2 regions of the Clostridium sp. FP1 genome follow, and region 2 is predicted to be linked to the other one. Evidence: a T-box and tRNA genes for the amino acid it is inferred to sense, from the RefSeq annotation. Region 2 holds a T-box; the other holds one or more tRNA genes.
What was found. A T-box is a leader RNA that pairs with one kind of tRNA and senses whether it is charged. The one in region 2 lies ahead of asnS (asparagine--tRNA ligase), so its partner is inferred to be a tRNA-Asn.
Positions count from the first base shown of each region.

Region 1: it has a tRNA-Asn gene. The T-box ahead of asnS (asparagine--tRNA ligase) is inferred to sense a tRNA for this amino acid. The anticodon was not compared.

Region 1 covers NZ_JAAMNJ020000001.1:4,873,538-4,876,954, forward strand. The annotation lists rRNA gene G9F70_RS23155 (16S ribosomal RNA) at 1-733, opposite strand, end outside; tRNA gene G9F70_RS23160 (tRNA-Ala) at 1,606-1,681, opposite strand; tRNA gene G9F70_RS23165 (tRNA-Ile) at 1,685-1,761, opposite strand; rRNA gene rrf (5S ribosomal RNA) at 1,769-1,885, opposite strand; tRNA gene G9F70_RS23175 (tRNA-Asn) at 1,925-1,999, opposite strand; rRNA gene rrf (5S ribosomal RNA) at 2,005-2,121, opposite strand; rRNA gene G9F70_RS23185 (23S ribosomal RNA) at 2,180-3,417, opposite strand, start outside.
Region 2 covers NZ_JAAMNJ020000001.1:1,361,149-1,364,565, forward strand. The annotation lists gene G9F70_RS06600 (permease prefix domain 1-containing protein) at 1-367, shown strand, start outside; gene G9F70_RS06605 (DUF4825 domain-containing protein) at 370-942, shown strand; gene G9F70_RS06610 (phospholipid scramblase-related protein) at 1,105-1,686, opposite strand; T-box leader at 1,972-2,224, shown strand; gene asnS (asparagine--tRNA ligase) at 2,290-3,417, shown strand, end outside.

The DNA.
Region 1 (3,417 bases), 3.5 Mb from region 2:
GTTACAGTCCAGTAAGTCGCCTTCGCCACTGGTGTTCTTCCTAATCTCTACGCATTTCACCGCTACACTAGGAATTCCACTTACCTCTCCTGCACTCTAGACACCCAGTTTCAAATGCAGCACCCAAGTTAAGCTCGGGTATTTCACATCTGACTTAAATGTCCGCCTACGCATCCTTTACGCCCAGTAAATCCGGACAACGCTTGCCACCTACGTATTACCGCGGCTGCTGGCACGTAGTTAGCCGTGGCTTCCTCCTCTGGTACCGTCATTATCGTCCCAGAAGACAGAACTTTACAACCCGAAGGCCTTCATCATTCACGCGGCGTTGCTGCGTCAGGGTTTCCCCCATTGCGCAATATTCCCCACTGCTGCCTCCCGTAGGAGTCTGGACCGTGTCTCAGTTCCAATGTGGCCGATCACCCTCTCAGGTCGGCTACGCATCGTTGCCTTGGTGGGCCGTTACCTCACCAACTAGCTAATGCGCCGCGGGTCCATCTCAAAGTGGAATTCTCTAAAAGAAAATTCCTTTGATGTAAAGGTCATGCGACCAAAACATATTATGCGGTATTAATCTCCCTTTCGGGAGGCTATTCCCCTCTTTGAGGCAGGTTACCCACGTGTTACTCACCCGTCCGCCGCTAATCCACCCCGAAGGGTTTCATCGCTCGACTTGCATGTGTTAGGCACGCCGCCAGCGTTCGTCCTGAGCCAGGATCAAACTCTCAATTTAAAAGTTTACACTTTTTATTTGAAATGAATAATCTGCAACCACTGTTAAGCTGGTTAGCAAGCTCATTACATACTTTTTAGTCTTACGACTAAAATTACTTTTTTATCTAAAGTAATTAACTGGTCTAACGAAATATTATTTCGCTATTTTACCTATTTCTCTGTTTAATTTTCAAAGACCAATTTGCTTTGTCATCATGTGACGACTTTTACTATTATACTAGGTATTTCTTATTTTGTCAATAACTTTTTTAATATTTTTTAAATATTTTTTTTAAATATTAAATGTTAACTTATCAATGTTTACCTTTATCGTTACTCACTAGTAGCGACAAGGAGTATTCTATCATAATAATAAAATAGTATATTTAGATTAATTCTTGTATATCAGTTTTATCCTTCATTTCCTAGATATTTCTACATATTACTTTGTTTTAGTTGTATTGACACACATGGCTAGGTATATAATAATTTGTCTATACTTAAGCATATTATGCATTTATTTTCAGAATTCATTGTAAATGTTATAAGATTGGTTAACAAGCTCTAAGTCTATTACATTAAAAATGCCGTTAAAATTCCCTACCCTAAGAAGGTTAAAAACAATAATGATAAAAAGTAATTTAAATATAATTTCGTACAAATAAAAACTAACATACCCCCATATTATAAATTCAACAAATGCTATATACACAATTAAAATGACACAAAAAATATTATAAGTTTTACTATGTATCAATTTAAAATCATACCCAAACAGGTATAAAAGTAAGACCTGAAAGTGCATAAAATTTTATTTACGAAAACTTTTAATGAATTTTAGAATTAATCATGCAAAAAATAAAAAAAACAGTCCAATATGAACTGTTTTTTTGGTGGAGATAAAGGGAATCGAACCCTTGACCCCCTGCGTGCAAGGCAGGTGCTCTCCCAGCTGAGCTATATCCCCTTATGGTGGACCTTCAGGGACTCGAACCCCGGACCGACCGGTTATGAGCCGGTAGCTCTAACCAGCTGAGCTAAAGATCCATAAATTACCTGGCGACGACTTACTCTCCCACAAGGTTGCCCCTGCAGTACCATTAGCGCATTGAAGCTTAACCTTCGTGTTCGGTATGGAAACGGGTGTTACCTTCATGCCATAATCACCAGATTGGTTAATATCACCAATATACTATTAAATTTTTAAAAATGGCTCCGCGAAAAGGATTTGAACCTTCAACCTATCGGTTAACAGCCGAGTGCTCCACCGTTGAGCTATCGCGGAACATTACCTAGCGACGACTTACTCTCCCACAAGGTCACCCCTGCAGTACCATTAGCGCATTGAAGCTTAACCTTCGTGTTCGGTATGGGAACGGGTGTTACCTTCATGCCATAATCACTAGATTGAGAAAATTTATATTCTCTCAAAATTGCATAGTGAAATTTTTCGCTTATATATATTAAGGTCAAGCCCTCGACTTATTAGTATTAGTCAGCTGAACATGTTACCATGCTTACACCTCTAACCTATCAACCTGGTGTTCTTCCAGGAGTCTTACTAACACCGTGCTTACGCACGAGTTATGGGAAATCTCATCTCAGGGTGGGCTTCACGCTTAGATGCTTTCAGCGTTTATCCCTTCCAAACATAGCTACCCAGCGATGCCACTGGCGTGACAACTGGTGCACCAGAGGTTTGTCCATCCCGGTCCTCTCGTACTAAGGACAGCTCCCTTCAAATTTCCTACGCCCGCGACGGATAGGGACCGAACTGTCTCACGACGTTCTGAACCCAGCTCGCGTGCCGCTTTAATGGGCGAACAGCCCAACCCTTGGGACCTACTTCAGCCCCAGGATGCGACGAGCCGACATCGAGGTGCCAAACCTCCCCGTCGATGTGGACTCTTGGGGGAGATCAGCCTGTTATCCCCGAGGTAGCTTTTATCCGTTGAGCGATGGCCCTCCCACGAGGTACCACCGGATCACTAAGTCCGACTTTCGTCCCTGCTCCACTTGTAGGTGTCGCAGTCAGGCTCCCTTCTGCCTTTGCACTCTTCGCGCGATTTCCAACCGCGCTGAGGGAACCTTTGAGCGCCTCCGTTACTTTTTTGGAGGCGACCGCCCCAGTCAAACTGCCCACCTAACAATGTCCTGTGACCAGATTCATGGCCTCCAGTTAGAACCTCAGTACTGTCAGGGTGGTATCCCAAGGATGACTCCACACAGGCTGACGCCCATGTTTCTCAGTCTCCCACCTATCCTGTACAGACAATACCGAAATTCAATGCTAAGCTACAGTAAAGCTCTACGGGGTCTTTCCGTCCAATCGCGGGTAGCCAGCATCTTCACTGGCACTACAATTTCGCCGGATGTGCTGTTGAGACAGTGCCCAAATCATTACGCCATTCGTGCGGGTCGGAACTTACCCGACAAGGAATTTCGCTACCTTAGGACCGTTATAGTTACGGCCGCCGTTTACTGGGGCTTAAGTTCATACCTTCGCTTGCGCTAAGTAATCCCCTTAACCTTCCAGCACCGGGCAGGCGTCAGCCCCTATACATCAGCTTTCGCTTTAGCAGAGACCTGTGTTTTTGCTAAACAGTTGCTTGGGCCTATTCTCTGCGACCTACTTTCGTAGGCACCCCTTCTCCCGAAGTTACGGGGTCAATTTGCCGAGTTCCTTAACAGCAATTCTTCCGA
Region 2 (3,417 bases):
TTTTACTATTGTAATTAGTGAAATATTTGTTGTGGCTTTAGTTGGTGTAGGATATATATATTTATCTATGTCTTATAAAAACTATGATGGATATTTAACTGAAACTTCAGTAATTAATATAAACAAAATATATAATTTGAAAAAGTATACTTGGATCATTTGGTGGATATATATTATTTCAAATACAATATATAATATTGGTATACATTTTGCGAGCAATATGTGGTTCTCACGTCCGATTCATATTGATGGACCATTTCAATTTGCAAGGCTTATAGTTTCATTTACCTTGCCTTTATTTTCAATAGTAGTGCCTTTAATTGTGAGTAGGGCACACAAATTACTAAATGAATATGAGGTGAATTAGCTATGGAAAAACGTAGAATTATAATAATCATTTTGCTTGTAATTGGTGTGTTAGGATTTACAGTTATGGATTTTATCATTAGGCCAAGGCAAGAAAAACAAGAAATCAAATATAAATTAGAGCAGAGAGATGCAATAACTCATGATTTTAAAAATGTGCTCCAATATAAAAATAAATACATGGGAAACATGGGCAATATTTGTAATCTTAATTACGAACTTCCATTGTGTAATATTAATAGAACAAATGAACTTAATTCAGATGAACGATTAGAATATATCATAAATTATAAACAAACAGTTTTGGGTATTGGTAAAGATAAAATAAAGGCTGATCTTATTTATAATGCTGTTGCAAATTTTGCTTTGATAGATAATTTAAAAGCAATTACTTTTAACTTTATGGGCTCCTCATATAAAATAACACGAAGCCATGTTCAAAATTGGTATGGCATAGAATTAAATTCACTTACAGATGAAACAAAATGGAAAAATGAAGTACAAGGAAAATTATCAGATAAAAAGTATGTGAATGAATTCTGGAAGGTGAATTTTAAAGAAAATATAAATAAGTAGGTAGTCATGTGAAAATAAATAACAAGTCAAAGACGCGCAGACTTGTTATTTATTTAAATGTGCCTTATGTCTTTTTATATAAAGGCATAAGAAAAAAATTGACTAAAAACTCTTTGTTGTCGATTAAATAGTCTAGAAATTTTTAAACTTGAGGAGCTGACTTTAATTTTCTTTATACACTATATCTACAGCTAAACCGGCAGCTAGTAGTAATATAATTTTATCTTGGGTATACTCACCTTCATCTAAAGAAATCATATAATTATCTGCGGATGTGAATAATTCTTTTCCTATTCCAGACCATTTTTTTGTAATAGTGCCCGCAGATTTTCCATTTTGGAAAAAATTAAAGTTCCAACCTTTCCAATCTCCTTTTAGTTCAGCTATTTCATTCCCGTTTGAATCAAAAACCCAAAAACCTCCACCTAAAGTTAATATTTTACCTTTAAAATATCCCTTATAAGTTCCAGCTCCATCATATACACTGACTTTTGAGCGTAGAAATGTGAATGGTTTCTTTATTGTAAACGCAATTGAATTGGTTTCTGTATCGCAAACGTTTATTTTGTTAGGCAACATTCCCTTACCTATAATTAACCGTAAAAAATGAACAAGCGCACCAGGTTCTTCTTTGGCAAAACCAATTTGTGTATTAAGTATTGGATCAAAAATATCATATCTTCCTGAAAATTTCATAAATTGTACTTGTTCTTTAATAAAAAAACTTTTTTTATCTAGTAACATAACATCAATCCTTCCAAAATAGTTTAAGTTTAATATTTACTTTATAAGTGCTTATTAATTTACATTTAAATCAATTAGACATACCAAATTGATTTAAACATAAAGAGGGCAATAAAGAATTATTATAACATATTTATGGCAAAAATGTTAAATGCCCATAAGGTTAATCATGCTTCACCTCTGATAGTAAAGAAAATAATTTGACATCTATCATTAAAAATATTATAATTATTGATAGAATATAAAAATAATTAGTATATATTCTAATTATTATAATTTTTAAATATAAAGACTGTGAAGAGAAAAGTAAATATAAAAGGTAGTCATAGCGAGTTGGTGGTGGTGAAAGACCAATACGAAGTTTATATTGAAGAACATCTCAGAGTTTCTAACCGAAATCATTAAGAGAGTAGGCTTAGACGGGTACAATCCGTTAATTGTTGTGCAGTATCGAATTTATAATTCTGTACTGATTAGAGTGGTCATATTTTATGACAAACTGGGTGGTACCGCGAAATTATAGCCTTTCGTCCCTTTATTATTAAGGGATGGAAGGCTTTTTTATTATTAAGAAAAGTATGAAATTATAAGGAGGGCAATTTTATGGAAAAATTGTTAGTAAAACAAATTTACAGAGAAAAAGAAAAATATGCAGATAAAGAAGTGTCTATCTCAGGATGGATAAGGACTTTAAGATCTTCTAAAGCCTTTGGGTTTATAGAAATTAATGATGGAAGTTTCTTTAAAAATATTCAAGTAGTTTTTGAGGAAGGGTTAGATAATTTTTCTGAAATAGCCAAATTGCCTATAAGTTCTTCTTTGACTATAGAAGGAAAATTAGTTGTAACACCAGATGCTAAGCAACCTTTTGAGCTTAAAGCTACTAAAATAGTTTTAGAAGGAATGTCAGATGTTGACTATCCATTGCAAAAGAAAAGACACTCTTTTGAGTATTTAAGAACTATTGCACACCTTAGACCAAGAAGTAACGCTTTCTCAGCAGTGTTTAGAGTGCGTTCACTAACTGCGTTTGCTATACATGAGTTTTTTCAAAAGAGAAACTTTGTATATACACATACACCAATAATTACTGGTAGTGATTGCGAAGGTGCAGGCGAAATGTTTAGAATATCTACCCTTGATTTTAACGATATGCCTATGGGCGAAAACAAAAAAGCTGACTTTTCACAAGACTTTTTTGGTAAAGAAACTAGCTTAACCGTAAGTGGACAGCTCGCAGCGGAGGCTTTTGCACTAGCTTTTAGAAGTGTTTATACTTTTGGACCAACATTTAGAGCAGAAAATTCTAATACAACAAAACATGCAGCTGAGTTCTGGATGATAGAGCCTGAAATAGCATTTGCAGATTTAAATGATGATATGAAGCTTGCAGAAGATATGATGAAATATATTATAAAATATGTTATGGAAAATGCTCCTGAAGAAATGGAGTTTTTCAACAGCTTTGTAGATAAAGGCCTAATTGAAAGATTAAATAGTGTTGTAAATGCGGAATTTGGTCGTGTGACATACACTGAGGCTGTTGATATTCTACAAAAATCAGGAAAAGAATTCCAGTATCCAGTAACTTGGGGCTGCGATCTTCAAACTGAGCATGAAAGATATTTAACAGAAGAGGTGTATAATAAACCATTATTTGTAACTGACTATCCAAAAGAGATAAAATCTTTCTATATGAGAATAAATGACGACAATAAAACAGTTGCAGCC